4 regions of the Clostridium sp. DL-VIII genome follow, and region 4 is predicted to be linked to each of the others. Evidence: riboswitches for the same ligand, from Rfam matches in the RefSeq annotation. Region 4 holds a riboswitch; each other region holds the start of a gene.

Region 1 (8,193 bases), 2.7 Mb from region 4:
CCTTGTACACCACTTATTAGCTTTGATATCTGGCTTGCTGCAGTAGCTGATTGTTCCGCAAGAGTTCTAACTTCATCTGCAACAACTGCAAATCCTTTTCCTTGTTCTCCTGCTCTTGCTGCTTCTATTGCTGCATTTAATGCAAGTAAGTTAGTTTGACTTGCAATGTTAGTTATTACTTCAACTATTTTCCCAATCTCATTTGATTTTTCAAGCAATATTTTGCTTTCTTCCAGATTAGTTTGATTATTATCAACAATTATTTTCATACTAGCTACAGATTTATCTATAGCTTCAAAAGCAACTGCACTTATATTGTGAGATTCCTCAGCTGTTTCAAGCATATTGTTACACTTATTCACAACTGCTCTGCTCACTTCTTCCATTTCAATCGTCTTTTCGCTGGCTATTGTTACCTGCCTTGATTGTTCAGTAGTATTTCCCGCTATTGATTCTATTGCCTTAGCAATTTCCTCAGTAACTTTAGTACTGTCATCACATGAATTAGCAAGACTTGCAGAAACTTCATTAACTTTGGCTGACTCATCAGTTATATCCTGCACTATTCCCCTCAATGCTCCAATAGTATTATTAAAGGCTTCTGCAAGATTTCCAATTTCATCTTTGGATTTTACTTCAACTGATCCACTTAAGTCCCCGGTTGATACAACCTGAGCAAACTTATTAAGCTTTACTAAAGGCTTAATTAAATGAGTTGTAACCGCAAATATTACTATAGATAAAATTACTATGATTGCCACAGCTAATCCAAGCATCATTAATATAAGGCGATCAGCTGATGCAAAAAGTTCATTTTCATAAACTACATTAACAACTGTCCAATCTGCTACTGGCACCTTAGCATAAAAGGCAATCTTTTTATCAGATCCGCTTCCAAAGCTGAAAACTCCTGGCTTACCCTCTTTAATAAGTTCACTAAGTTTAGTCAAATCAGGATCATTCACTGAATCTATTTTTTCTTTCATAGCCCAGTCAGCATTTGGATGAACAATAAATGTACCATCACTGCCTATTAGCATTCCATATCCTTTATTTCCATATTTTAAATTCTTTACTTGATCTTCTACGGTTTCAATTGTTACACTGGCAGCTGCTCCAATTATTGCTTTTCCCTGATTATCTTTCTGCCACGCAAACATCATAACAACATTTTTATCATAAGCTTGAGAGTATGTAGGTTTAAATATTGCGTCATAAGGTACACCATTTGTTTTAGAATATCTTTCTCCTGCTTCTTGTGCAGCACCTTTGGCCCAGTTAGCTGTAGCAAATTGTCCATTACTAACATTGTAATATCTTGCCTGAAGCTTATTTAACCCATCTGGACTACTCCATTCACTAGGTTCTATATTATTTACTATATGTAAGGCTGCATATTCATTAGGATACGCATTATTTATAAACTTAAATCTTGATGAATTTATTTCATCTATCAATGCTAATGAACCATCATTACTTTGTAAATCTACATTGGGATTTTTCTCCAAAAATGCATTAAGCATTGGATTCTGAACCGTTTCTTGAACTTCTCCTAATCTTCCGGTTAACCACGTATTTATATGATTTGTTGATTCAGTTGTTCTTTCTGACATTGAGCTAACCAATTCGGTCTCTAATATATGTCTAAAATTTATATATGCAACTCCTGTTAAAGATAGTAATCCTACTATTACCAATGGCAAAATTGCAACCATAAATTTTGATTTAAACGACATCTTCATAATCAATCTCCCCCTAAACTTATGTAAAATTTCTATTGTTGAAATTCACTATTATGTAACCATATATGGTTTAATTCTGCTTCCTTTTTTTCAAAGTTTTTTCTTTCTCTTATTGGCTTTGCTGGAACTCCACCGACCATCGTATTTCCACTTACATCTCCAACAACTAGTGAACAGGCCGCTACTATTCCTTGTTTTTCAATTGTCACACCAGGTAATATTGTTGTATTTGAATATACTTTTGCATAATCCTTAATTATTACTGGTGCATATGTTCTTGATACGTGATCATGCTCTTCATGAGAATGTGTGAAAACTGTCACTCCTTCAGTTAATGTAACTGAATTTCCTATGACTATTCCACCTTTTGAATCTAAAAATGTTCCCCTATTTAAGAATACATTATCTCCTATTTCTATGTTATCAGGTACATTGAAACGAACATTTTCTTCTGCTATGAAGTTTTTTCCACAAGACTTAAATAACTTCTTTGCTAACAACTGTCTATACGGAATAGCAAAGTTAGCTATAAGACACATTGGTGACTTATCTAAAACTTCCCATAAAAAATGTAGATATCTTTTTTCCTTTGTGAATCCTAATTCCTTATTCTTAGGTAAATAATCTCCATACAATTTTATCTCATCTAAAATTTCTAAAGGAAAAGGACATTTTATTAAATCTAAAATTTTTATTACACTTTCTTTATTTACCTCTTCATTTAATATATTTTTTACTTTTTCTAACATCTCTTCTATTTTACCCATTTTATGTATTGATTACCAAAATTGCAAAGATAATCTTCTCCCTTCCCCGTTAATGTGCACTGCAATTTTTAAAATATTGAAATATCGCTAGGTTACACAAACTATTAAACAACTGATTTCTGAATTTAAAATAATAAAAATTTAACTTAATTACCATTATCAACTTAAGTTAACTTTTAACCTAAATATGTTACACTCCTTCCTAACCTTTATGCATTTTATCATGCACTGCTTATATAGCTCACTTTTTACTAAGGAAAATTTTCAACAAAAAAGGTGCCTATAAGTATTTAGGCACCAAAAATATTATAATCATGTTTTATAAAAAAATAAATTTGGCAACCTGACGATCATAGAAAAAAACTTTCCCTTAGACTCAAAGCTTTGCGTCCTTACCTTTCGATAAGTATGCTATTAACATCATAATATATACTATTATATTCCATTATTACACTAATTATATTAAATTTCAACATTTTATATTAAATCTATATTAAGTAAAATGAAAAAAAGTTCATTTTATATCATCATAAATCTGTTTTTTCCATTATATAACTTTTATTTTTTTTTATGTTGAATTTTATTATTTGTTTATAAACGCTTCAGATTAATATCATATTATTTATTCCTATTTGGCCCTAATACAACAATCTCATATTTATTATTCTTTTTACTTAATTGTTATTTTTTAAATAATATGTTAATATATCATTGTTATTTTTAAAAATTTCCGATTATATTGCATAAACATTTTTAAATATGGAATTTTGTTTTTTATATTTACAGAAAGGATGATTCAATATGAAATTATGGTCCATTGCTGCTATTGCAATCTACATTCTCATCTTACTCATAATTGGATACAATTCATACAAAAAGACCTCTAATATTTCAGACTATATGCTTGGAGGCAGAGGTCTTGGTCCTATGGTAACTGCTTTATCAGCCGGAGCAAGTGATATGAGCGGCTGGATGCTTATGGGGCTCCCAGGTGCAGTCTATTTAACCGGTATATCTAGTCTTTGGATTGGAATAGGATTAACAATAGGTGCCTATTTAAATTATCTTTTACTTGCTCCACGTTTTAGAGTTTATACTGAGGTCGCAAACGATTCTTTAACAATTCCAGATTACCTTGAAAATCGCTTTAAGGATAAATCAAATGTTTTGCGTTTAGTATCTGGAATCGTAATACTTGTATTTTTTATTCTATATGTTTCATCAGGAATTGTAGCAGGAGGGAAATTATTTTTAGATACTTTTGGATTAACCTATACTATGGGAGTAGTAGTTACTTTATCTGTTGTCGTTCTTTATACTTACTTTGGTGGTTTTTTAGCAGTAAGCCTTACCGATTTCTTTCAAGGAACACTAATGTTTATCTGCTTAATCATGGTGCCACTTGTAGCATTTATCAATATAGGAGTAGATCCTGGCACCTTTACAAATAAGTTGACTAATATTGACCCTGCATTGTTCGACATGTTTAGAGGAACCAGTATAGCTTCTATCATCAGTCTTCTGGCTTGGGGCCTTGGTTATTTTGGTCAGCCACACATTATTGTTCGTTTCATGGCCATAAAATCTCCAAGGGAACTAAAATCAGCACGAAGAATTGGTATTGGATGGATGGCAATTGGTCTCTTAGGTGCTGTTGCAAGTGGTCTTGTAGGACTAGTATATTTTACAGAACATAAAACACCATTAAGTGATCCGGAAACAGTCTTTCTTCGTCTCGGAGATATTTTATTCCATCCGTTTATTACAGGAATTATACTGGCAGCAGTACTTGCTGCTATCATGAGCACTATCTCATCTCAGCTTTTAGTTTGCTCTAGTTCAATTACAAAGGACTTTTATCTAACATTTTTAAAGAAAGAAGTTTCTGAACACAAACAAATGATAATAGGAAGATTATCTGTACTGATAGTTGCAGCTTTAGCAACAATCCTTGCATATTTACCTAATAAGACAATCCTTGATATTGTTGGTCAAGCATGGGCTGGTTTTGGTTCATCTTTTGGACCACTTCTCCTATTAAGCCTTCATTGGAAAAAAATGACCAAATGGGGAGCATTATCAGGTATGATTGTTGGTGGATTAACAGTTATAATATGGATAGCTTCAGGTTTATCAAGCTATCTATATGAAATGATTCCAGGTTTCTTCCTATCACTTATATCTATTGTTATTGTCAGCCTTCTAACTTATAAGCCTAATAGCATTATTGATAAAGAATTTGCTACAATGGAAAAGACATTGTTAGATATGAACTAAAGTTATATTGGATTATTTTACAATTGAAGCATAAACTTAAAGCACATATGATTTCACTATAAAATCATATGTGCTTTATATTTGCCTCAAGCCTTAATATTATAATATTTTTCTAACTTAATTAATTCGTCCAGTTCCAAGTATAATTCCCACCACCACTCTGAACAGTATATGCCTGATTATTATTTGAGATAGGTAGCGCATTTTCTCCAAAATGGTTTATTCCTTTAGAACTTGCAAGGCTGGCAATATTCTTAACAAGAGTTTTTGGAGCTGAGTAATATGGACTTGTATTTGCATTTGAGTCATCCATTTCTAAGCATGTAAATGTCAAATCTACATCTGATTCCTTAAATTGATCAAGTAAAGTGCTATAATTATAATAACCTGCACAATATTCTGATGCATGAGGCATTATTGGGCTATTCATAAGCCAATGTACCCCTGATACTTTTGCTCCTATTCTTACATTAAAAACTTGATCAAAATGTGAATGAGCTTCTGATGCCATATCTGCTAAATGCTTTGTAAGTACGCTTTGATACCAGCTTAAAAAGTCACATCCATATACTGAGTTATACCCATTTTCAAAAAAATTATCTCCATCTGTTGGTGGACTGATTTGTGAAAAACTTGCAAGATTTGTTCCCCATGCACTATTTAATTCCTTTACTGTACCATATTTTATTTTCATAGCGTTTTGAAAATCTGCTTCCGCTGCTGCACTATAACATTGTAAATACCCCCTATTAGGGTATGACCACCCAATAGCTGCATTATATGAAGGATATCTTAATTCACCTGCTGGTCCGCCAGAAATATATATTTTGGCTATAATATCTTTATATACGCTAAAATTTAATGCAAATGAATCATAAAGTTCATCATATTGCTTATTTGCTCCAGACCACCATGGACTAAGAGCCTCTTTGTCAAAATTCCCTTTTTCATCTTTATACTCCATATTTTCTTGTGTATCTTTATTCCATAACCATGAAGGTAAAGATATATTTACTGTATCTCCAACATTACCACCACATTGATGCGTTGATATTATAGGCACCCACTTTAATCCTGATGAGCGTACGACATCAGCATATGTTTTATAATAGCTCCAGTCAAATTGGTTATCTCCTTTACTTTCAACATCTCCCCACCAAACATCCGTTGTAATTGCATAGACTCCGTTATTCTTCAGCGTTATCAATTTATTTTTAAAAGCATTCCAATCTGTTATTTTTTCTAATGGTGCCATTACAAAGGATTTGTAATCAGAGTTTATTGTTGATGCATTTACCTTAAAACCAAATGATAAAAATAGTGTAAAAACAAGTAATAAAGATACTAGAGCCCTTTCATAGCCTCTTAAGGTTTTGTTAACATACTTCATAAATTCCCTCCTAGTATTTTACTGATCTATTGAGTAAAGCATTAGGACATTATAATCGAGTTATTTTTTTCCATTACTTAACTTAATTATATTCCATATTATGTAAGTCATCAACACTTTTGTATTCTCTAAATTATAATAATATAATTATCATTGTAGCTAAGTATAAGCGTTATCCTCATCTAATTAATTACTTAGCTATAATTTTCTTATAAAAAACTCTATTCTTAGATATAGCTATAATTTTAATTTCTTATAAATCTATCGTCTCACCCAAGTTTTAAAATCTTCTGGTGAATCCTCATTTATAAGAAACACTCTTGCACCTCGTGGAATATCATCATTACCATAAGTTCCATATCCCATATACCCGGCATATCCAAGTCTAATACCGCTTAATTCAGCACAATAATTATTTAAATGATCATGACCTGTAAAAATTCCTTTTACATCTCCAGTTTTAATTACTTTACTAAAAAGGCACAAATTTATTTTTGCAACGCTTTCCTCTTCAAACCTTTCACCATCAATCAATCCAGTTTGCCATGCTTTCTTAAAATTTCGTAATGGTATGTGGAAAAACATAAGTGCTGGTATTATTCTATTATAGTTTCGTTTTAGGTTTAACGCAGTCTTCCTATACCAATATATCTGAGTAAGTCTTATCCAATCGTATCCTCCAATAAATGAAGGTGCATATTTTCCAGAGTCTATCATATAAATATTAAACTTAGGTACTTTTCTTTTTGAACTTTCTATAAGAATATTATAATTACCAATCCTATCAAAAGTTTTGTATCCAATTTCACTCAAATTACATTTATAACTCATATATAACTGCATCATTTCTTCCTTTGTCATCATACCATGCTCATCATCATGGTTACCAAAAACAACCGCCCACGGTATCCTCCTATTTTCCATTGGTCCTGCTATATTGTTAATAGCTTTTTTAACGTCATCTACAGTTTTACATTTACCATCAATATTATCTCCAGTTAAAACTACCATATTAGGTTTCTCGCAATCTAATATCCTATTCATAAGACTTATGGATTTATCCTTCTCTGGACCTTCGTGTATATCTGTAAATTGAACTATTTTGAAATTTCTATTATTATCAAATTTAAGTGGTATTTCCATAATAAGACCCGCTTTCATTTAATATACTATACTAATTTCTATGATAAAAATTAGTATAATAGTATTTATATTAAAAACATATCTTTCTTTAGAAATTAATAATAAAATTACTATTTAAATAATTCAAATTACAGACTAAAACTAAAAAACAAGAACTAAGTTCTTGTACTAAAACTTAGTTCTTGTTTTTTTATAATAATTAATCTCTACATATTTAAACCTGAGTAACCTTCTTCTCCATGCAGCGAAATATCCAATCCTTCTGACTCCTCACTTGAAGTTGCTCTTAGCTTCATTACAAAGCCAATAACCTTAAGTATTACAAATGTTGCAACTGCTGCATATAATGCAGTAGCACAAATTGATATTAAATGTGCTTTTATAAGTGCGAAATTACCATATATTAATCCATCAGCACCTGCTGGATTAATTGCTTTAGATGCAAATATACCAGTAGCTATAGATCCCCATATTCCCCCTACACCATGGCAGCCAAAAGCATCTAGTGCATCATCGTATCCTAATTTCTTCTTAAGAACAGCTATAGCAAAGAAACTCAATGCTCCCCCAATTAATCCAATAAACATGGCTGATATAGGGCTTACAAAACCTGCTCCCTGAGTTATAGCAACTAGTCCAGCAACGGCTCCACTAACCATTCCAAGTGCAGTAGGTTTTTTATAAAGAATCCACTCGCACACTGCCCATCCAATAGCTCCAGCTGCTGCAGAAGTATTTGTAGTAAAGAAAGCGTTAATAGCAACATAATTCATTGAAAGAGCACTTCCTGCATTAAAACCAAACCATCCAAACCACAAAAGTCCGCCCCCAAGTATTGCCATAGGTATGTGGTGAGGTCCAGGACTTGGCTTCT
Region 2 (8,193 bases), 810 kb from region 4:
GCTAGTCCAGAAATAATATATCCCATACTCAAATACGGAGAAAATACTTGTAAATCAGGACTATCACCATCATTAATCCATATATGTATATCGTTTAAATTTCCAGTAATTCCATCAATATATCCTAAGGCAATATCTGTCCCATTTAAAAATCTTGGAATATCTAAACTTTTATATTCACTTATTAAACTATTAAACTTATTTCTTATTTCATATTTATCATTTTTATTTATTGAAATTCTCATCAAAAGAAAAAGTGAACAAATTATAATACTTGTCTGATTTTTAGCTTTTGCTTTATGTAGAGCTTTATATGCAAATAACTCTCCATTATAAATATCACCTGTTTCAAAAAAATATTCAGCACTCATCAAATAATTTGCTCCTGCTGCTCCTCTGTTTGATATATGATCAAAATAAACTATCCCTTCTTTAAAATGTTCCACCAATTCCTTAAGCCCACCATTTTTTGTATGATATAAATATAAAAAATGTGGTGAACCAAAAGTAATTGGCATTTTATCATTTGCAATTTTAGACATTCCACCATTGAATAATTCATATGCTTTTTTGTGATATTCTATCATTTTTTCAACATTATTAAGCATCAAAAGACTTTCTAAAAATGAAATTTCTCCAAGTACTTGATTTCTATCCTTTAATTCCTCATTTACTTCATATATGACCCACAACTCATATAGAAGTTCTTTTCCTGCTTGTGGATTTTCATAAAGTATATAGAAAAATATATGTTTTAAATATGCTATAGGCCTATTTACCTTTTGTTCCATTGTCAGCTCATTGAAAACTATTCTAATAATTTTTTTCCATACTTTTGTCAAATTTATGGTATCATTTCTCTCTATTAAATCAAGTATGCGTTCATAGTTTTTCGCCTTATAATAATACTCCATCGCTTCTATATCTTTTGAAATTTTATAATACCAATCTCCACAGACATTATTAATTTCATTTGCATCAATATTTAAAGCTATAATTTCTTCTTTTAATGCACTTCTTAAAATAGAATGCAGTGCATAAGTCTTAGACTTCCTATCATATTTTATAAAGCAGTTATTTGATAATAATTCCTTAATCACTTCATTAGATTTTTCATTTTCTGTTATATAAATAGCTTGTTCCAATGTAAAGTATTCAACTGGTGCAAGCTTTAAAAGAATCTGCTTTGTAGTTTCATCAAATTTATCATATACAGCTTTCTTAATTAACTCCGTAGCTTTGGGAATATTATCAAAAGTATTCTCATTATAATATTGTAATAATGCTAAATAAGTAGCTGAAGTCCATCCCCCTGTGTACTCATACACTTCTGCTTTTTCTTTTTCTGTTAAATTTATTTCATTAATCTCAAAAAACTCTATTGTTTCTTCGAAAGTGAATGCTATATCATCCTGCCACATTACTAAGCATTTCTGCTTCAGCTCAAGTTCAACAAATTGATTAGCTGGCTTGTTGCGACTTATTATCACAATATGTAAATCAGGTATTTCTTCTAAAGCTATAACTTTTATTAAGTAATTGATATAGAGGGTTTTATAATCATACCAATCATCAATTATTATAACAGTTTTCTGTTTTACCGCATCACGAATAGTATCAATTATTCGGTATACATCCATGTTATTTTTAGGAAATCCATATGCACTTAATCTTTGACTCAATTTAACATTTGTAGTCTTAATTGCAGCACAGAACTTATGCCACATCCAGACATCGTCATCCTCTTCACTTGCAGTATCAAACCAAATGGTTTTCATTCCCTTTTTTCTATCCAGAAAACTTTTAACAGAAGTTGTTTTACCATATCCCATAGATGCAGAAACAAAAAATATAGGTACCTCAAATATTTGAGATAACAACTTATTTACACGCTTTCTATGTAATATTTTAGGTCTTAAAATCTGACTTCTCATAGTATTCCCCTTCATCTAAAACAAATTATACAAAATAATCTGCCTTTATATGTTTAGCATTTCTTTTTTTCTTATTGTATGATAACATCTCATTTTCCGCTTTTTTGTCATCGTAACAGGCTATATTGGACATACAACGATATTTTATCACACTTAAAATTCAACTTCAATTTTATTCTATCTCTTGGAAATGTTATCGATAATTGTTGAATTTAATATTATTTTCAACGCCAACCATATTAAGATATCAAGGATACTGTCGGCTTTTTTCACAATGATTTTTTAAATCACGTAAAAAAAGCCAACAATTAATTAACAAATTAATCATTGGCCGGTTGCACCATTAACTCCAAATCCCCAAGGTGCCCAAAATAAGGAGATCCTTCAACATTTCCAACTTAATTAGAATATATACTTAATACTATTTTATTATAATTATCTATATGAATATTTTACCACATTTTCATGCATGAGTATACATATTTTGAGTTTTTTTCCTATAAACTGCGTTATATATGGATATTCAATACTAATTTAACTACACCTAAGAACAAAATCAGTAATGCTTTAGATAAATAAAGCATTACTGATTTTTTCATTTTACATAAATATAATTTTATCTCACTCTTAGTTCTTATAGTGCAATAACCCTATTTAATAATTGATTACTTCTCTTTATAAATTCGTCCATTTCATTTGCATCTAACTCTTTATTTGCTATTTTAGCCAAATCTAAAATATGTTCACAAATAAACTTAACTTCAGACTTTTTAGTTTCATCTTTATATATTTCTACAAGCTTTTTGATTATTGCGCTCTTATTATTTACAACTAGAGTTTTTTCTTCATCAAACATTCCTTGGAAACTCATCCCTGATTTTGCATACATCTTGCTCATCTCAGCCATTCTTCTTGATTCTTCAGACACTAAAACAAGGGCTGGAGTTTCTTCATTTTTTAATCCTTCAACAGATAAATTTTTAACCTTATCTCCAAGTTCATTTTTAAACAAATCTTCTATTTCTTTATTTAAAGCCTTTACTGTTTCATCATTCTCATCAGCTTTACTTCCTAACGTATCTGAAATATCTGAATCTATTCTATTAAATTTAACTCCTGATTCATGCATCTCTAGGAATGAAATAAAATGATCATCTAATGAACAATCTAAAATAACAGCATCTAAATCATATTCTTTAAACATCTTTATATACTGTGATTGTTGTTTTTCATTATTAACATAGAATACTTTATTTTCATGCTTTTCTTTATTAGCTTCAAGATAGTCCTTTAATGTTATAAATTCACCTTTCAAATTCTTAAATATAATTATTTCTTTAATCTTATCATAGAATTTTTGATCTCTTAAACAACCATATTTAATGAATATTTGTATATCTGGCCAGAATTTATCGAATTCTTCTCTGCTATTTTTAAATAAATCAACTAATTTATCTGCAACCTTCTTTACTATATGATTAGAAATCTTTGAAACTTCTTTATCATTTTGAAGGAAACTTCTTGAAACATTCAAAGGTAGATCTGGACAATCTATTGTTCCTTTTAATAATAATAAGAATTCTGGGATTACTTCTTTAATATTATCTGCAACAAACACTTGATTATTATATAGTTTTACTTGTCCTTCTGTCGCTTCAAATTCATGAGTTAATTTAGGAAAATATAATATTCCTTTCAAATTAAAAGGATAATCTACATTTAAATGAATCCAAAACAATGGTTCATTAAAATCCATAAACACCTTTCTATAAAAATCTTTATATTCTTCATCAGTACAATCTTTAGGAGCCTTAATCCATAAAGGATTTGTATCATTCAAAGGCTTTGGAGCCTCTGGTTCAACTAATTCTTGATATTCAGTTCCATCTTCTTTTTTCTTTGTTTCATACTTTGGCTCTTCTTCTGGCTTATTTTCATCTTCTAAATATATTTCTGTAGGTAAGAAAGAACAATATTTTTTTATAATTTCTCTAACTTTATATTCCTCTAAAAATTCTGTACTTTCATCATCAACAAATAAAGTTATTGTTGTACCTCTTGCTAACCTATCAGTCGAAACTCCAATTTCATATTCTGTTCCTCCAGAACATTCCCATCTTACAGCTTCAGCACCTTCTTTAAATGACAATGTATCAATTTGAACTTTAGTGGATACCATAAAAGTAGAATAAAACCCTAGTCCAAAGTGACCGATTATATCCTTGCCTTCATCCATTTTATCTTTATATTTTTCCATAAAATCAGTTGCTCCTGAAAAAGCTACCTGGTTAATATATTTTTTAACCTCCTCTTCAGTCATACCAATACCATTATCAATAAATTTAAGAGTCTTCTTTTCTTTATTTACTGATACTATAACTTTATATGTTTCATCTCCATTAGTACTTGCCTCGCCTAATGAGACTAATCTTTGAAATTTACTAATTGCATCACACGCATTACTTATTACTTCTCTTATAAATATGTCTTTGTCAGAGTATAGCCATTTCTTAATAATAGGAAATATGTTCTCTGTGTCGATTGAAATATTACCATTCTCTTTTATCATTTTATAACCACTCCTCTTGCTTTTTTCAAAAAGTATTTTAGACTAAACAATATTAATTGTCAAATTATTCTTGCTCCATTTTTAGTCTTAAATTTTTGTTTTTAATTATTATTCTCATAATATCTGCTAAAATTATTGCAGTAGATACACTCGCAGCAATAAATTGTATAAAAAGCACAACTAAATTAAACAATATAATACACATTATATTTTCCTATCTGCGTCACTTAAATTTTTATTCATCTAAACTATTGACATTAACGCTGCGTAAAGATGTAAAGTAATCTTGTAAGGATGCAAACCACATGGAATATCCAGTGCAAAAACTAGGTAAATTAGCAGGTATTAGTACTTTAAATCAAATTCGTATTACTACGATCAAACTTAAAAGATTATTATAAAGAGTTAAATATAATTTAGATTCTTAACATTTACATCTCTTCAACAATTTTTGTTACCCACCTGCACAAATCTGAAGAAACCTTTTTAGCTGTTTCTACAACTCTTTCATGGGAATGCTTCACCTTTTGTATTCCAGTAGCCATGTTTGTAATACACGCTATTCCAAGCACATCCATACCTAAGTAATTAGCAACTATTGTTTCTGGCACAGTTGACATACCAACAGCGTCTGCCCCATGTCTTCCTATCATTACAATTTCAGCTGCTGTTTCATAATATGGCCCCATAAAACCTGCGTAAACACCTTCTGCATATTTTATTCCAAGGTCATCTCCAATTTTTTTTGCTTTATCAATAATCTCCAATTTATACGGTTCAGACATATCTGGAAATCTTGTTCCTAGTCTCTCATCGTTAACTCCAATTAATGGATTATCTCCAAATAAATTTATAAAATCTTTAATAAGCATTAAAGTTCCTGGCTCAAAACTCTTATTAATTCCACCACAGGCATTTGTAACAATTATCTTTTCTATACCAAGCTTTTTCATCACATATATTGGATATGTAACTTCTTTCATTGTATATCCTTCATAATAATGAAATCGTCCTTGCATTAGCATAACTTCTATATTATTTATTTTCCCAAACACTAATTTTCCTTCATGCCCTTTAACTGTGGATACTGGAAAGTTAGGTATATCTTTATAAGAGATGTCTTCCACATCCTTAACTTCTTCAACCAAATCCCCAAGCCCTGATCCAAGTATTATTGCTATTTTAGGATTTCTCTTTATTTTGCTTTGTATATACTCAACCGATTCCATTATTTTATCATACATCTTTTTTCCTCCTTAAACTTCATCTTTATGGTTCCTTTCCATATCCTTCTTTACATTTATTTTTGAAACTATATCTGGAAGCATATTTAAAAGGCTGTCTAAATTACTTTCTTCCTTTACTTTAAGCATAGTAACTTCATCTTTTTTAATTACCAATATTGCATCTGGAGATATTCTAGCTCCCATACCTCCACCTGACCCTATTCCATCCATTTCTTTACTATTATAATCATTTCCGCCTCCAGTGCCACCTCCAAAAGTGACACTTATAATTGGTATAAGCGTTACTTCTCCTACTACAATTGGCTTTCCTATAAGTGTTTCTGTCTTTAAAAATTTTTCTAAATTATCAAATATTAAATCCAGGTTTTCCTTTACTAAATTGTTTTCCATAGTTATTTCCTCCTAACTTTGAAATACACTCCAAATAATAACCATACAATTCCATTAGTAATTCTTTCCCAATATTCCTGGATTTAAATCCCTTTTTTTGATTTTTTCTTTTTTAATTATTTCTTTTATAAGTTTCTCATTATTAAATATTTAGTTGTAATTTGTTAATTGCAACATATATATTCAATAAAACACTCCACTATTTTAGGATCAAACTGTGTACCTGAGCAATTCTTTAATTCCTTTATAGCTTCATCTTTATCAATAGCCTTTTTATACACTCTGTCATTGGTCATAACATCATATGAATCCACTACATTTATTATTCGTGCAGCTAGTGGAATCTCTTTCTCTGCTAATCCTAATGGATATCCATTACCATCCCATCTTTCATGATGAGTCAATACACCTTTTGCTACATTTCCAAGTTCACTTGATGCATTTATAATTCTATATCCCTTTTCTGTATGTGTTTTCATTATTTCAAATTCTTCATTTGTTAATTTTCCTGATTTCAGTAATATTTCTTCATTCACTCCTATCTTGCCTATATCATGTAGACTTGCAACTAAAATTAACTCGTCTAAATCTGAAATCTTTAAATTCAACCTTTTCCCTATTGCTAATGCATATTTAGCAACTCTTTCAGTATGTTCATTAGTCTCCATATTTTTTTCTTCTAGACTTTTTTTCAAAGATTCCATAATTGAACTTTTAATACTTTTCTTATCTAATAATTTTTGTCTATAAACTTTTTCCTCTATTTTTGTGATACATTCATATATGTTCTCATCTAACGAATACCTTATTCCTTCACCTAATGCTATACTCAGCTGCATAAATTTATACTTTGCTTGTTTACACTTTTCGGTAATATCTCTAATAATTTGCTCACACTTTACTTCATTACAATCTGGTATAAGAATTATAAATTCATCTCCTCCCCATCTGAACACATATCCATTTGGGTCACATATATCTTTAAGTATGAGTGCTATTCTTTGTAATAATTTATCCCCTTCTAAATGTCCTAATGTATCATTAACAATCTTTAATCCATTAACATCTCCCATAATTATTCCCATTGGAAGATGCTTTTCATGATTTAATTCTTTAATTTTTTCTTCAAAACTATATCTGTTATATAATCCTGTTAATATATCTATTTCACTTAGATAACGCAATCTTTCTTCCATGAGTTTTCTTTCGGTTATATCTCTTGATAATCCGACTACTCCCCATGCTTCACCTTTTTTGTTTACAACTGGTATTTTAATATTTTCTTGTATTACTTCTTTTCCATTCTCATTTTCTATTCTCTGTTCAAAATAAGTAGCTTGTTTGGTTCTCATAATCTCTTGATCTTGTTCAATAAAATATGCAGCCACCTCTTTATCGCTATATATCTCCAAGTCTGTTTTTCCTAATATATCTGTAACTCCCAATTTATTATAAAAGTTTTCAAATTTTTTATTGTATCCTATAAATCTACTTTCTCTATCTTTATAAAAAATAGATTCAGGCACAGCATCAATTATTGTTCTTAATATATTTTTTTGTTTTTCTACTTCAATTTCTCTTAATTTTCTATCATTTATATCTATTACAATTCCAGCTACAGCCTCAGGTTTTCCTTCATCATTCAATATAGGAAATATGCGGCACTCAACATAAGTACCATCTACAACACTTTCTACAGTACACACATTTAGATGCTCTAAACACTTCTGTATCTGCACCTTATATATTCCGACTTCTTCCTTTGGAAAAATCTTCTCGTTTTTCTTTCCAATGACATCTTTTAATTTTACATTATACATCGCTTCATAATGTTTATTTAGAAATATTATCCTCGAATCGGTTTTTTGAATCCAAACAGGCCAAGGAAAACTATTTAAAAAAGGTTTATATATTTCACTTAAGCATCTTTCTTCCATCATTAGGTTCCCCTTTTAAGTAATGTTATTTAAATTCAATTTTACTATTTCCTTGTTTAAATGTCTATAAAAGCAATTGTATTCTTACACTTCAAATGATTCTAAACTTAAAATAA
Region 3 (8,193 bases), 880 kb from region 4:
ATCGTTAGGTTGTTGAATTCTTGACTGATTTGAAACCTGGCCAGTTTGAGTTCCAAGATCCAAGAGAATAACTCAATTGAGTAAAATAATGGATATTGACAATTTTAGTGAAAATATTATATGTTGTATATAGTAAAATATACAAAAATTGTTTTATGTAACATTAGGGAGGAATAATATGTCAAGGATAGACACGCTAATTAATGATATGGATATAAGTAATGTATCAGATATACATATTACATCAGGATTACGACCGATGGTAAGGATAGATGGAAATTTAGTGAATGTTTTTGAAAGAAGTATTCCCCATGAGGCTGTGGAGGAATGCATTAAAGAGTTAATACCAGAAAGTTATAATTATTTCTTAGAAAATGGTGAAATAGACTTTAAGTATAATAGAAAAGGTATTGGTAATTTCAGAGTAAATGCTTATAAGTGCAGGGAAGGATATTCTATATGTCTTAGAGTAATTAAAGAGACTATACCTAAACTAAAAGATTTAACAATGGCTCCTGCTCTTAAAAAATTCACGGAATTAAGTGATGGACTAGTGTTAGTTACTGGACCAACAGGATCAGGGAAAAGTACTACTCTTGCAGCAATGGTTAATGAAATAAATATGAGTAAAGAAAAACATATAATAACTTTAGAAGAACCAATTGAATATATATATGAGAACAATAGATCTATGGTAAACCAAAGAGAAATTGGGCAGGACACTAAGAGTTATGCAGATGGATTAAGAGCAGCACTTAGACAAGACCCAGATGTTATATTAGTTGGAGAAATGAGAGATCCAGAAACAATAGAAATAGCTTTAAGGGCAGCCCAAACTGGACATTTAGTTTTTTCGACTTTACATAACATGGGGGCAGCTAACAGTATATATAGAATTATAAACTCTTTTGAAGCTGGACATCAAAATGAAGTGAAGATTCAGTTATCGTCGCTATTAAAGGGAGTTGTTTCTCAAATTTTATTACCTAATGCATCGGGAGTAGGTAGAGTTGCAGCAATGGAAATAATGGTGTGTACTCCTAGCATAAGAAATTTAATTAGAGAAGGAAACTATGAACAAATAAATAGCTTCATTCAAATGGGTTCTAAGTTTGGAATGCAGACAATAGAGATGGATTTAAGAAGGCTTGTAAATGACAATTTTATATCCAGACAAGAGTATGAAAAGTGGGTACAAAATGATAGGTAGATATAATATATAAGTTTGAGTTAAATTTTAGTAAAAATCTATAGAAATTATGGAATGATTAGATATAATATGGTAATATGTAAATAAATTATATTTTATATATAATTATAAAATATAATTTATAAGAAATTGCTATAATATTGGTAAATATATATAAAATTAAATAATTATTGAAATTTGTAAATATTATTATTTATAAGAAATCAATATGGAAACAATGATTCATATATTTATTTTGGGCACTTTATATATGAGGAGTTAGTAGTGCAACCGGCCTTTGTTTTTTATTAAGGTCGGTATTTTTTTGCGCAAAAGTGGAAGTAAGCATTTAAAGAGATATTATTTATTGATAAATAATATTTAAATTCAAAACAATATCAAAAATATTGAAAAAATGTAATTTAAAGTATAAAATATAAATATGAAAATATTACATAATATTTTAAAAAATGGTAAAAAGGAGAGGTGATAGATTGGAAGTTGTCTTCATAGCTGTTTTAGGATTGGTTATAGGAAGTTTTTTGAATGTATGTATTTATAGAATCCCGATGGAACAATCAATTGCGTTTCCACCGTCACATTGTACAAACTGTAATCACAAATTAATGTCTTTAGATTTGATTCCGGTAATCAGCTATCTTTTTCTTGGAGGAAAGTGTAGATATTGCAAGGAGAAAATATCAGTAAGATATCCTCTTATAGAAATTCTTAATGCAGTATTATATTTACTAATATATTTTAAATTTGGATTAACCTTAATTACATTAAAGTATTGCATATTAGCATCAATTTTAATTGTAATTGGAATGATAGATTATGATACTCAATTTGTTTATACAAGTACAACACTTTTTGGTGGCATTATGGCATGTGTATTTATAATAATTCAAGCTGTTGTTTATAAAAATGGAATTCTTGACTTGATTTTAGGTGGAGCAATAGGATTCGTCATCATAGGTTTAATAGTATTTTTAACTAAAGGAATGGGTGAAGGTGATATTGAAATAGCAGCTATTTGTGGATTATTCCTAGGAGTTAAAGGGATTTTAATTGGATTATTTTTAGCAATAATAATAGGTGGGGGCATAGGAATAGTTATATTATTACTAAAATTAAAAAAAGCAAAGGAAAAGATAGCGTTTGGGCCATTTATAGCAGTTGGAAGTTTGATTTCTATGCTGTGGGGCGTTGAAATATTAAAAAGTTATTGGAGTTTTTTTGAGTAAAATGTAACATAATATTCACTTTCTTAACACTTACATGATTGAAAAATATTAGAAAAAATTTCAACTTATAAACATTAGGAAAAAAATTTTGTAAATAGAAAAGAAAGGTACGACCCAAAATGGCAACTGAAAAAAGAAGATTGGGAAATATTCTGGTAAATGCAGGCAAAATTACAGGATATCAACTACAAGAAGCGTTAAAATCTCAGAAAGCCTTAGGTAAGAAGCTTGGAGAAATATTAGTAGAAAGTAAGATAATCACAGAAGAAGACATAATAGAGGCAATAGAGCAGCAAACAGGAATTAAAAAAGTAGATTTAAATTTGATAAATTTTGATAGAAAAGCAATAACGTTAATACCACAAAATTTATGCGACAAATATATCTTAATTCCTTTTGGTTTTGATAATAATAGAATTAAAATTGCTCTCGCAGATCCATTAAACATTTTCGCAATTGATGATGTTGCAATATCTACAGGGTTTGAAATAGAATCCTTTATCTCTAAAAAAGACGATATTAAAAAATTTATAGGTATATACTATAGCAGTCAACAAGTTAATAATGCAGCCATGCAACTTTCTAAAGAAAGCACTAAAACAAGCAAAAGCATTAAAGCAGTAGATGAAATGAATGAAGTTAATAGTGCACCAGTTGTAAAGATGGTTGATTACCTTTTTAAGAATTCAATAGAGATGAAAACATCTGATATTCATATAGAACCATTTGAGCATGAAATAAGAATAAGATATAGAATAGACGGAAAGCTCCAAACGGTAAATACTCTAGGAATAGAAAGTTTGGGACCGCTAGTTACAAGAATAAAGATACTTGCAGGACTTAATATAGCAGAAAAAAGAATACCACAAGACGGAAGAATAATGGTTAATGTTGATGGTATGGAAATAGACCTTAGAGTTTCTATACTTCCAGTAGTTAATGGTGAAAAGATTGTTATAAGAATTCTAAATACAGGAGGATCTGTATTAGATAAAAAACAACTGGGAATGAGTGATGATAATATAAATAAATTGAATAGAATAGTATCAAATCCTCATGGAATAATTTTGGTTACAGGACCAACAGGAAGTGGAAAATCTACAACTCTATATTCTATATTAAATGAATTGAACTCTAGCAGTGTAAATATAATCACAGTAGAAGATCCGGTTGAATATACAATGAATGGAATAAATCAAGTAAGTGTTAATGAAAAAGCAGGATTAACATTTGCAAGTGGACTTAGAAGTATACTAAGACAAGACCCAGATATAATCATGATAGGAGAAATTAGAGATGAAGAAACCGCAGAAATAGCAACCAGAGCAGCAATTACAGGTCATTTAGTTTTAAGCACTCTTCATACTAATGATGCACCGTCATCCATAGCAAGACTTGTAGATATGGGAGTTAAACCATATTTAGTTTCTACTTCTGTTGTTGGGGTAATGGCTCAAAGATTAGTTAGAAAAATATGCAATAACTGCAAAAAAGAATACGAAGCTAGTGAATATGAAAAAGAAATTTTAGGACAAGATGTAAATGAGCCGTTAATTTTGTATAAGGGCAAAGGCTGTGGCTATTGCAATCAAACTGGATATTTAGGGAGAATTGGAATTTATGAAATTATGGAAATGACAAGAAAACATAGAGAAGCCATAAATTCGGGTGCAAATTCAGATATCATAAGAGATATTTCAATAGAAAATGGAATGAAAACTTTGGAAAGCGAATGTAAAGATCTGGTATTGCAAGGAATGACAACTATTGAAGAACTTTCAACAATAGCAACTTTATCAATTGACATTTGAAAAGAGGTGAGGGACATTGGGAAAATTTAAATATAGAGTTATGAACTCAGATGGGGAAAAAGTAGAAGGAACTTATGAGGCAAATTCTAAAAATGAGGTTATAGACTTTATTTCAGGTAATGGATATTATCCTTTAATGGTTGAGGAAATAACAGAAAGTGCTAGTATAAAAATAAAGTTTAATAAGAAAGTGAAAATTAAAGATATATCAATATTTTGTAGGCAATTTTACACTATGCTAAATGCAGGAGTACCAATTTTGGCATGTTTAGAGATATTATCGGATCAAGTAGAAAATCAAAAATTAAAGGAAACAATAAAAGCGGTAAATGAAGACGTTGAAAAAGGTGAAGTATTATCAGATTCCATGAGAAAACATCTAGATGTATTTCCAGAATTATTAATTTCTTTAGTAGCATCAGGAGAAGCAAGTGGTAACTTAGATGCAATAATGTTTAGAATGTCAACTCATTATGAAAAAGAAAATAAAATTAATAATAAAGTAAAAAGTGCAATGATTTATCCAATAATATTAAGTTTCGTAGCAGTTATAGCAGTTATATTTATATTAACTTATGTAATGCCAACATTTACTCAAATATTTGAAGATACTGGTACAAGCTTGCCTTGGAGTACTAAACTTTTACTTGGAGCAAGTAGTGGCATAAAAAACAACCTTATCTTTATCATAATATTTGTAATATTACTTACATTCGGACTTAATATATTTTTGAAGAGTGATAATGGAATATTGTTTACAAGCAATTTAAAATTAAAATTGCCTTTGTTAAAAAAGCTTAATCAAATGATTATAGTATCAAGATTTACTAGAACATTGTCTACGTTGATAGCAAGTGGATTACCACTTATAGATTCAATAGAAATTGTTTCAAATGTCGTAGGAAATAAAGTTGCTGAAGCTGCACTACTTAAGATAAAAGATAATGTAATGAGAGGGGAAAGCTTATATTCATCAATGAAAGAAAGTGAAGTTTTTCCGTCAATGTTATATTCAATGGTAAAAATAGGAGAAGAGACAGGTTCACTAGATGATATATTAAATAAAACAGCAGATTTTTATGATGAAGAATTAGAATCAATTATTCAATCTTCAGTAGCAATGATTGAACCAATTTTAATAATTGTCATGGGGATTGTACTTGGATTTATGATTATATCAATAATGTTACCAATGTTTGATAGTTACACTAAAATTCAATAAAATTGTTGATAATGCATAATGTGAGATCCAGAGTGCATTAAAATATATGAAATTTAGGAGGGTTAAAAATGAATTCATTACTAAACAAAAGGAAAAATGAATTACAAACAAATAAAAAGAAAGGATTTACGTTAGTAGAACTTATTATAGTTATTGCGATTATTGCAATATTAGTAGCATTAGCTATTCCTAAGTTTGGAGCTGTTATAGAAAATTCTAATGAAAAAGCAGATCAAGCAACAGCTAAGAATATTGCTACAATAGTAGCACAAGAAATAGCTAATGGAACAGCGCTTACTCCAGGACCAGTTACAACTGATGATGATGATGTGATAGGATCTAAACTAGATGGAACTAAAACACCAAAAGCTAAAAAGGCTGGAGAGGCAACAACTTTTACTTATGCAGTTGATGCTACTACAGGTAATATTACTGTAAGTTATACAAATGGGAAGGAAGTATATCCAGACTACGCAGCTGGCTCTAAGTAATTCATAATAAGGAATCAATCAAAACCATCTAAAATTCACGTGTAAGATTTAGTCTTACACGTGAAACTTAATCAATTAAAATGTATTTGGAGGGCTATATGAATATTAAAAATAAGAAAGATGATACAAAAGGAAATAAAAAAAAATTAGATATCAGAAATTTGTTAAACATGGATATAAGAGATTTGAAAATAAAGTTTTCAAAAAAAATAACTGTGCAAAACAACTTTGGTAGATACGAGAAAAAAAGAAAAATTATAGCCTTCGATATAGGAAGTTTTAATATAAAAATAGTAGTTGGGATGTACTATAAAAATGATTTAACTATAGATAAATATATTGTAATACCAACTCCAAAAGATGCAATCGTAGATGGAGAAATTAAAAAAGAAGAAGAACTAGTAATTAGATTAAGGAAAGCCTTAAATGAAAATGTAATAAAAGCAAAAGATGCAATTTGTACTACTAATTCTACTTTAATTATAAATAGGGAAATTATAATTCCCAAAGTAGAAGAGGAAGAAATGAATACAGTTGTAAGATATGAAATTCAACAATATCTACCTATAAATTTAGATGATTATGTATTACAAGTTACTATATTAAATGAAGAAGAAATAGGTGGAGTAGAAAAGCTTAATGTACGTGTTATAGCATACCCAGAAAAAATAGCTAGGGAATATTATAACTTTTTGACAAAGTTAGATTTAAAACCTTATGTTTTAGATGTTAATTATAATGCAGTAAATAAATTTATTAATATGACAGAAATGAATAATAAATACGAATATAATTCAAGAGATTCAGTTGCTTTTATTGATATGGGAGCGAGCTTTATCGATGTTAATATATATAGAAATGGACAATTAGATTTTACCAGAATAATAAAAGCTGGTGGAAATGATATTAATAATTTTTTTTATGAAATCAATGGATCAAAATTTGAAGAAATAGAAGAACTAAAATTAGAAAGAGTAGATTTATTAGATGAAGAAGATTCCATAAATATAGAAGTTAAACATATTGTAGATGAATGGATAGACAAGATAGAAAAGATAATTCAATTTTATAAAAATAAGAGTGTAGATAATAATATTGAGAGAATTCTTATTTTTGGTGGTTGTTCAAAACTAAGGGGTTTTGAGACATATATGACAAATAAAATAGGAATAAATACAAAGAGAATAAAAGGAATTTCTAGAATGACCTTTAAGTTTGATGATGATAATAAACCTGTTGATGATTTTATCAATGTCATTGGATCAGTCATAAGACTTTAATAGGGGGAAGTAGTTATGAAAGATTTAAATTTTTTTGAACCTTACCAAGGAAAGAAGAAAGAAAAAACTAATGCGAAAATTTATATTTATGGAGCTATGGGAATAGTAGGAGTATTAATAGTTATAACATTAACTATTAATACTGTTAGTATAATAATGTTAAATAGGAGTATAGAAGATTATAATAAAAAATTATCGAATTCACAAACACAACAGGAACTAAAAGAAGCCGAAGATATAAATAAGCAAATAACTACATTAAAACAATATGATAGCGCTTTGACTGATGTTGCAGTATCTGTTAAGGAAAGAGATAATGTCTCTGATACATTATTAAATGATATAAGCTCAACAGTACCAAGCGAAGTTTCATTTAAGAATTTAGATATAGAAAATAATACAGTATCTATAAAAGGCGTATCAACGAATAGAACCGCAGTTGCAGAATTAAAACATAATTTAAGTGAGTTATCAAATATGCAAGATGTTTATGTAAACTCAATAGATAATTCAAGTGCAGTAGAAGGAGAATACTCCTTTGATATAAAATGCGTGTTAAAGGATGTTGAGTAATATGAAGATAAGTAATAAAGAAAAAATAATGTTATATATTTTAGGAATTATACTAATAGGTTTTGGATATTACAACTTTGTGTACTCTGTTCAAATAAATAAAATTCAAGAAAAAACTAAACAAAAAAATGAACTTGAGCAAAAGTATACTACTACAATGAATACAATAAATTCGATTGAAGATAGAAGAAGTGATGTGAAAATATTAAAAGCAAAAATAAGTGATGAATCATTGCCTTTTTATCCGACAATAAGCGAGGAACATATAATATTAGAATTAGATACATTGTTAAAAGATAGCGGATTAGATGGAGGAATTAAGTTTAATCCTATAGTGTCTGACAGTGTAGAAAGTGTAGATAAAAAAAATCAAACATTAG
Region 4 (8,193 bases):
TAAAAAGTGTGTATCTTGCAAGCCTTATTGTCATATCACCACAGGATTTTCTGGAGCAGGAGCATTTTCAGACGGAAAGTTATCATTAAGTCATGAAGTTGGTGGAGATTTACCAGAACTTGCAGGTGTTGACTTAGTACAAGAATACATAGATTATACAGATTCAATATACTTAAGCTTTGGTGCGGATACTAAAGTTGAAGGTGTAGGGAATAATGAAGCAATTAAAGAAATAAGAAGAAAAGCCATTCAAGGTGGTTTAAAACTAGTAGATTGTCCAATAAGACATTTAGGGACTGAAAAAGCTCAAGAAATATATTTAAAAATTCAAAATCACTTATTGGATGCTGGAGTGGAAATTAAATTTGATACTACAGTTAAAAATCTTTTAATAAAGAACAATGAAATATATGGAGTTTTAATATCAGATTCCTTAACTAGAAGTAAGGATGAGGAAGTCTTTTCTAATAAAGTTGTGGTTGCAGCAGGAAGAAAGGGGGCTGACTGGTTAAAGGAAATGTGCGTTGAACATGATATAAAGCATAGCGCAGGACCAGTTGATATTGGAGTTAGAGTAGAACTTAGAAATGAAGTTATGGAAAGCGTAAATAATGTACTTTATGAATCTAAGCTTATAGGACATCCAGCACCATTTAAAGATAAGGTTAGAACTTTCTGTCAAAATCCAGGAGGCTTTGTCAGCCAAGAAAATTATGACAATAACTTAGCTATAGTTAATGGTCATTCTTATAAGGATAAAAAATCTGACAATACCAATCTTGCAATATTGAGTTCGCATAATTTTTCAGCACCATTTAATGAACCTATCGAATATGGTCAAAAGGTTGCAGAACTTGTTAATATGCTTGGAAATGGAAAAATATTAGTTCAACGATATGGCGATATATTAGATGGTAAGAGAACTTGGGAAAAAGAATTGTATGAATCAAATGTTAGACATACTTTGCCAGATGCAGAAGCAGGGGATTTAACATCTGCAATACCATATAGAACTATGACAAATATTCTAAAGTTTATTGAAGCTATGGATATAGTAGTTCCAGGTTTTGCAAGCAGAGAAACGTTATTATATGGTCCAGAGATTAAATTTTATAGCAATAAAATTAATTTAGACAAAAATTTTGAGACGAATATAAAAGGTCTGCACTGTCTAGGAGATTCAAGTGGTTGGACACGAGGCTTGATGATGGCCTCAGCAATGGGTGTAATCATGGGAGAAAAGCTTTCAAATATTGAATAACACTGGGTTTAAATAAACTACTTTTGAAATTTATATATTAATGCTTTGTGATAACATACATTATAAAAACACTGACTCTATTTTTTGAAATGGAGAAGGTGTTTTTTGTTATTTAAAGATATTTTAAATGAATTTATTGAATTTATTTATGAATTGAAATTAAAAAATTATAGTAATAAAACTATTAATTCTTATATATCCGATATGAATTTATTTTTTTATGTCATAAAAGAAAAATATACAATAACACAATTAGAGGAATTAACTTTAATAATAATGAAAATATTTTAGTTGTAAAAGAATAAATAAAAAAAGAATGACTTATTTAGGGGAATAAGTCATTCTTTTTATTTGATAAGGGTAAATAATAATGCTTTAATTACTTTATGTTTTAAGTATATAAGATTATTGTGACAGTATTATGTCAATTATATTAACTCAATATAAACTATTAGTAAATTAAATACAAAATAAAAAGGATAACCATTTAATAGTTATCCTGAATACTGTGTTATATATATTATTATTATTATTTTAGGGGAAATAATAATGCTTTAACTATCATCATAGTTTTATTATATTACTGGTTTGTGACAGGATTATGTCAAATATATTAAATCAATATAAATTATAAATAAATATAAATAAAAGATAGAACGAGCCACTCGGTAGATAATAACAATTGTACATGCTATAATTAAATTATTAAAATACAAGATTTTGAAAGACAGAGGATTAAGTTTATGGAAATAAAAAATCAAATTCCAATATTTAAAATATTGGCAATATTATGTTCGGGGTTATTAGGGTATATAGCGGGTTTGTTTGTATACAGTTAAATATAAATATTATTATTGATAATAGACTAAGGAACTATAAAAATTTCTTAGTCTTATTTTTTATAACAATTAACCCAAAATGGTTATCCTACAATATAAGACGTAATAAGCAATTGAGTAAACAAATTGAACAGTGGAAAATTGCCTAAAGCATTAATAGTAAATAATTCCGGAAATGCTGTAGGCGACACATATATTATTTTTGCGGTACACTACGGTAATTATACATGTTTATTGTGTATGCAAACTGGATATACAAGAATTGCATACAAGTCTTTAACTAACAGCTAGTACAAATGATAGTGCTGAAGAAATTTCAAATTCTACTGATTCGATTAAGTTGCACAAATAGCCATATAAGGTAGATTCGGATAAAAATGTTTAGTCTGCTTTTATTTTTCATAATCAATAATTTTAAATTTATTGATTTTTTTGCATTAATGTAATAATATATACATACAAAGATATAAAATTATACAAAAATATAAAAAATGTGGAAACGGTGAAAAATTCTCTCTATATGGGCACTTTGAGAATTTGGAGTTAATAGTGCAACCGACCAATTTAAGCTAATATTTTTTGATTAGTTTAAGTTGTTTTTTTTTGTTCATATTATGAAAATGGTATTAATATTAGAAAATTAAGTATTAGATTTAGTATGGAATTTATATTATAAAATGAAAAAGAGAGGTTGAAAAATATGAATGAAAAGCAAAAAAATATATTAGTAGTTGAGGATAATTCAAGTGTTAGAAAGTTTATAAGGCTTATTTTAGAAAAGGCAAATTATAATGTATATGAAACCTGCGATGGCGAAGAAGGCACTGAGATATATAAAAAATTAGGTAACATTGATTTGGTGATTACGGATATATATATGCCAAAAAAAACTGGATTGGAACTTGTAGTAGAACTAAGAGAAGAAAATAAAGACATAAAAGTAATTGTCCTTTCAGATGGTGGGGAGAATAATTTTTCTAATGAATTACGTGTTTGCGAAGCATTAGGTGCTACTTATTTTATAAAAAAAGACATGATTATTGATGAGCTAACTAAACTAGTAAATAAAATACTTTCAGAATAATATATAATTATGAATATAAGCATATTGAAGAACTTAGTTATAAAAGAGTGTAAGCTTTGCCGGGCTCTTTTTATCTTTTAAAATAATAATTATTATTAGTATATATTGAATATTTAGTAATAATGTGTTATTATATAAACAAACATAATAATACTAATAGATATTCCCAAGTCTATTAGAAAACATCTATATTTACAAAATAAGAGTAGTAGAGAGGAATCTTTATTGCTCTTATTTTTTGTTTAAATTTTATATTGAAATATATGAATTAATATGCTCTACAATATAATAAAACATTGTATGATGATAACATACAAATAAGAAAAAAATAGAGTGAGTTTGATATATAAATAGTTCTTAAACGCTGTATTTTTTATAACATTCATTTATAAGATATAAAATTTCTATGTTGTTTAATACAAGAGTAAAAAATATAGAAATATGCAGAATTAAAGAATCTTATATATAAGAAAATAGAATGTGTTGATACATGATAAGCACCCTAAAGAAAGATATGTAGGTATATCTCCGTATTTAAAAAAGAGATTATTAAATATAAAAGAATTAGATAGGACCATATTAAAAATAAGAATGTAAAAGATGTCTACTACTTTTTATCGTAGTGTTAAAAATGCTTTTAGACTGCTATATAAATAGAGACGTAAATAAAGCCAATGCTAGTTAAAGTAAAGTAGTTATTCTAAAAGTTAGTTAAAATTAGCTTTTGGAAGTTTTGAATGATAAACTTCATGCATTATCTTATGATATATAACAATGTGCTTGTCTAAGTTTTGAGAAATAATAATAACAAATTTATTATTAGGTAAAAGAAAATTTAACATTTTATTTAGAATAGATTTTCTTAAAAATATTCTAAATTTTAACTGAAACAATTTTAACTTAATCATAATAACACCTCTTTTTACTAATTTATACATATAGTTATTATAAACTACATGAAACGATTTTTTCAAAATAAACTATAATGCAAATTATGACATGTATTTACAATTTTATGCTGGAATATAATAATATGTATAGTAAATACCTCTTACTAATTATGTAAGTTTACCATGTTATTGTTACAGTTATGTTACAACAATATGGTAAAATTGTATTTTACTAAGTAAAAAAATTCGCTGAAATATAAAAAAGTATAATAATTAATGAATGTACATAAGATATGCTTAAGTAATATTTGGAGGTAGAATTATGGATGAAGAAATAATAATTCAGCACATTCAAGTTTTATGTAATGAAAATAAATTGTTATATTCAAATAATAAGATAGTTATAGCACCAGATTTTGAAATAGAAGTTCGTATAAATTTAAATCGAAAAAGTATCCATTTTCAGGAATATATTGATGAGAGCGGCTTTAATAGCTGCAGTATAAATTATACTATAAATAGAATGTATAGGTGTTATTATTTGGATAAATACAAAGATTTTAGTGAATTAGGAAATGCCATAGAATATTATATTAAAATAGTATTAGAAAATTATAAGAAAGCATTTAAAAGCTAACAAGAAAAGAAGTGTGTTTAATTTTATATGTTAATGAAATAAAGATAGACTGAGTATTTTGTGAGAGTCTATCTTTATTTTAGTAATAGAATTTATTTAATATTAATCATATAAGCCAGCGTTTATTAGTCTTTTTCTAATTTGAGGCCCTATCAAGGAAGAGAGTAATATTTTTATTATATCTCCAGGAATAAAAGGGATAACACCAGCAGAGAAAGCTGCATTAAAAGGAATCTTTGCAACATATGCTAGCCAGGTAGTACCAAATAAGTATGTAACTATGGTACCTAATGTCATTCCTATAAAGCACATATAGATTTTACCTGAAAATCTATCAATAAATAAGCCGCTTATAAATGCCATAAAAATAAATCCGATCAAATAACCACCTGTTGGTCCAGCTAGCTTAGCAAATCCGCCAGAAAATCCTGAAAATACTGGAAGCCCTATAACACCTATTAAAAGATAAACTATGTAGCTAATAGTTCCCTTTTTTTGCCCTAATGAATATATTGCAATATAAATTACCAAATTAGTCAATGAAATTGGTACTAGTCCAATTGGTAGTGAAAAAGGTCCTAAGACGCAAGTAACAGCTGTCATTACAGCAATTAAAGTCAATTGACGAGTGCTCATTTTATTAGTATTTTCCATAATTTCAGTCTCCTTATAATTTTGTATTAAATGTTATTTTATTTTTCAATGTTAAAGCCAAGGTTTGTTAGCATAATTTTATCTTGGTATGTATTATTTCCTACTGTAGTTAACATATCTCCAGTAATTGTTGCATTAGCACCGGAACAGAAAATTCTTTTGCCGCCATTTTTGAAATAGCTTCTTCCAGCAGCCATACGAATATATGATGTCGGATTTAAGTAACGAAAAATTGCTATTGTACGCAAAATAGCTTCTATAGAAATTCTTTTTACAGTTTCTAAAGGAGTGCCTTTTATAGGCATTAATACGTTAATTGGTATAGATACAACATTAAGTTCGTATAAGCTCACTGCCATGTCAATTCTGTCTTCCCAAGTTTCACCCATTCCTATTATTCCACCAGAGCAAACTTTAAATCCAGCTTTTTGAGCTAGTTTAATTTCTCTTATCTTGTCCTCATATGAATGTGTAGTACAAATATTGTGAAAGTTTCTTTTTGAAGTTTCAATGTTTGAATGATACATTGTGACTCCGGCTTCTTTTAAACGAATAAATTCTTCTTCTGATAGAAATCCATGTGAAGCACATAAATTTATTGAACATTCTCTTTTCATTCTTTTATAAGCTTGTACAGCTTTATCAAAATCTGCACCATTTAAAGCTCTTCCTGCTGTTACTATAGAGTAACGATGAACACCATTTGCTTCATTTCTCTTACAATCTTCTAGTATTATGTCTGGATCTAAAAAGCCATACTCCTTAATTTCAGTATTGTGATGAGCAGATTGAGCACAAAATTTACAGTTTTCGCTGCATCCACCGCTGCGCCCATTAATTATGGTACAAAGATCAACTTTATCACCACATAATTTTTTACGAATTTTATCAGCTCCCATGCATAGCTCTTCTAAATCTGTAGTTAGTAAAAATTTTAAATCATCGCTTCTGTTTAGGCGCCTGCCGTTTATAATCTCTTCGGTTAATTCTTTCATATCTAGTCACTCCCAAATTTCATTTCAAAACAAATTTAAAATTAGTATAGTATTATTACGGTATATTGTCAACCTTATTAAAAATAAAAGTTGACGATTTAAAGGGCATAGTATTTTAGAATTTAGCCAAAATACACAGTTATAGTCTAGATAAAAATAGAGTATGAGGAAGACATTAATTACTTATTTTAACATGCATTAAATCAGTATTAGATAGGAATAAATAAAAAGCCAAAGTTTTATCTTTAAGATTTGGCTTTTTATTTAATGGTTAGAAGGGAAAATAAGAAAATTAATTTTACATAATACTTTTCATGTAGATTTATATATATATTGTTAAAGAATCTCATGTAGATTTTTAATCTATTAAAGCTAGAATTTCATCAACACCTTTTTTATATCCTCCGCCTTCTCTTAAAGATTCACCAATTTTTTTGCTGTTTATTTTAAAATCCATATTAGAAAGAACTTTAGTTACTGAATCATTTAATATTTCTGGGGTGATCTCATTTTTGTCAAGAACAATTCCAGCACCAAGTTCAGCAACTCTATTAGCTACAAAGGGCTGATCCACAGATTGAGGAATAAGAATAAGCGGGATATCGTAATATAAACCTTCATTTGTACTATTCATACCCCCATGAGTAATAAATACATCAGAATGTTTTAGTATTTCAAGCTGTGGTACATAATTACGGACAATAAAGTTTGATGGAATATCGCTTAAACTAGTAATATCAGTATTTTTACCCACAGACATAATAACTTTGACATCCATATTACTAAAAGCTTTAAAGCAGTTTTCGTAAAAATCTATAGAATTATTGAATATTGTTCCTAAGGAGATATAAACAATCTTTTGATTGTCATTTTTTAAGTCGATATTAATGTCCTCGTTCCTATTAATTATAGATGGACCAATAAATTTATAACTCTCATCAAAGTTATCTCCATAAGGCTGAAAATACCTAGAAGTGTATACGAGGTTAATCATACCTCTTTTGGTGAATCTATTGGAGAAATCAGGGAAGTTAATATTATATTTTTCCTTTAGTTCACTTATAAAGTTTTTATAAGTTGAGCTATTTAAAATTTCTTTCATTTTGGGTTTGAAACCTTGAAATCTACGTTTAAGTTCATCAGAAAGTGGTGATTTGAATACATTTTCTATTAGTTCTTTATTTATTGCAAATGTGGTGGTTGAAGTAATGGTAGGAATCTTTAGTGCTTTTCCTATTTCCTTACCTAAAATGAATGACGAATCGTAAATTACATAATCATATTTTTCATTTGAATTAAAAACAACTTCAACTATTTCTTTAAATGTGTTTAAAGCGTTTAATAAGCCTTCATTGCTTTCTAAATCTAATCCACAATTAATAAAATTTGATACATTAAATGAATTTCTATGACCAATAAATTTAGCACCTGTTTTCTCAATTTTATCTCTAAATTCTTCACCAGCTATATATGTAACATGTTCTCCGCTATTAATTAAATCTTTTACTATACCTATGGTTGGGTTAATATGTCCATGACCTAATATATTTATAAACAATGCTTTTGACACTTCTATCACTCCTTCACTTGGGTATAATCAAATAAATAACAAGTTCATTTGCCTTAAACATAGTTAATTTCTATATGAATAAATCTATTAGCTTTTAATATTTTGATACAAAAAGTTTATAATATGTGTTGTATATTTTAGAGAAGTTGGATTTCGCTAATAAGAAAATATAATTTTAAAATTAATGTAATTATAAGTATCTTATATTAAAACAAACAATTTAAACAAAAAAATAAAGCCAATACCTTAAAAGTATTGACTAA

Evidence for each region. A riboswitch is a leader RNA that binds a small molecule or an ion and turns the genes downstream of it on or off. The one in region 4 is predicted to bind cyclic di-GMP.
Region 1: it holds a riboswitch for cyclic di-GMP, as region 4 does, so the genes downstream of both, CDLVIII_RS07650 (acyltransferase) here and CDLVIII_RS20055 (response regulator) in region 4, are expected to answer to the same signal.
Region 2: it holds a riboswitch for cyclic di-GMP, as region 4 does, so the genes downstream of both, CDLVIII_RS23720 (LuxR C-terminal-related transcriptional regulator) here and CDLVIII_RS20055 (response regulator) in region 4, are expected to answer to the same signal.
Region 3: it holds a riboswitch for cyclic di-GMP, as region 4 does, so the genes downstream of both, CDLVIII_RS23965 (A24 family peptidase) here and CDLVIII_RS20055 (response regulator) in region 4, are expected to answer to the same signal.

The regions. Positions count from the first base shown of each region.
Region 1 covers NZ_CM001240.1:1,662,810-1,671,002, reverse strand. The annotation lists gene CDLVIII_RS07655 (methyl-accepting chemotaxis protein) at 1-1,742, opposite strand, end outside; gene CDLVIII_RS07650 (acyltransferase) at 1,775-2,509, opposite strand; cyclic di-GMP riboswitch class I at 2,844-2,932, opposite strand; gene putP (sodium/proline symporter PutP) at 3,311-4,786, shown strand; gene CDLVIII_RS07640 (family 14 glycosylhydrolase) at 4,908-6,176, opposite strand; gene CDLVIII_RS07635 (metallophosphoesterase family protein) at 6,438-7,319, opposite strand; gene CDLVIII_RS07630 (ammonium transporter) at 7,526-8,193, opposite strand, start outside.
Region 2 covers NZ_CM001240.1:5,158,724-5,166,916, forward strand. The annotation lists gene CDLVIII_RS23720 (LuxR C-terminal-related transcriptional regulator) at 1-1,934, opposite strand, end outside; cyclic di-GMP riboswitch class II at 2,257-2,338, opposite strand; gene htpG (molecular chaperone HtpG) at 2,569-4,503, opposite strand; gene CDLVIII_RS23730 (purine-nucleoside phosphorylase) at 4,935-5,747, opposite strand; gene CDLVIII_RS23735 (spore germination protein GerW family protein) at 5,760-6,140, opposite strand; gene CDLVIII_RS23740 (HD domain-containing phosphohydrolase) at 6,305-8,080, opposite strand.
Region 3 covers NZ_CM001240.1:5,221,929-5,230,121, reverse strand. The annotation lists partial or broken gene CDLVIII_RS32350 (MFS transporter) at 1-84, opposite strand, end outside; gene CDLVIII_RS23970 (PilT/PilU family type 4a pilus ATPase) at 179-1,210, shown strand; cyclic di-GMP riboswitch class II at 1,412-1,493, shown strand; gene CDLVIII_RS23965 (A24 family peptidase) at 1,684-2,436, shown strand; gene CDLVIII_RS23960 (GspE/PulE family protein) at 2,556-4,247, shown strand; gene CDLVIII_RS23955 (type II secretion system F family protein) at 4,264-5,469, shown strand; gene CDLVIII_RS30265 (prepilin-type N-terminal cleavage/methylation domain-containing protein) at 5,538-5,960, shown strand; gene pilM (type IV pilus assembly protein PilM) at 6,059-7,240, shown strand; gene CDLVIII_RS23940 (PilN domain-containing protein) at 7,256-7,813, shown strand; gene CDLVIII_RS23935 (hypothetical protein) at 7,815-8,193, shown strand, end outside.
Region 4 covers NZ_CM001240.1:4,344,131-4,352,323, reverse strand. The annotation lists gene CDLVIII_RS20065 (FAD-dependent protein) at 1-1,261, shown strand, start outside; gene CDLVIII_RS20060 (hypothetical protein) at 1,367-1,552, shown strand; cyclic di-GMP riboswitch class II at 2,587-2,670, shown strand; gene CDLVIII_RS20055 (response regulator) at 2,801-3,184, shown strand; gene CDLVIII_RS20045 (hypothetical protein) at 4,397-4,711, shown strand; gene CDLVIII_RS20040 (biotin transporter BioY) at 4,814-5,365, opposite strand; gene bioB (biotin synthase BioB) at 5,404-6,360, opposite strand; gene CDLVIII_RS20030 (macrolide family glycosyltransferase) at 6,719-7,930, opposite strand.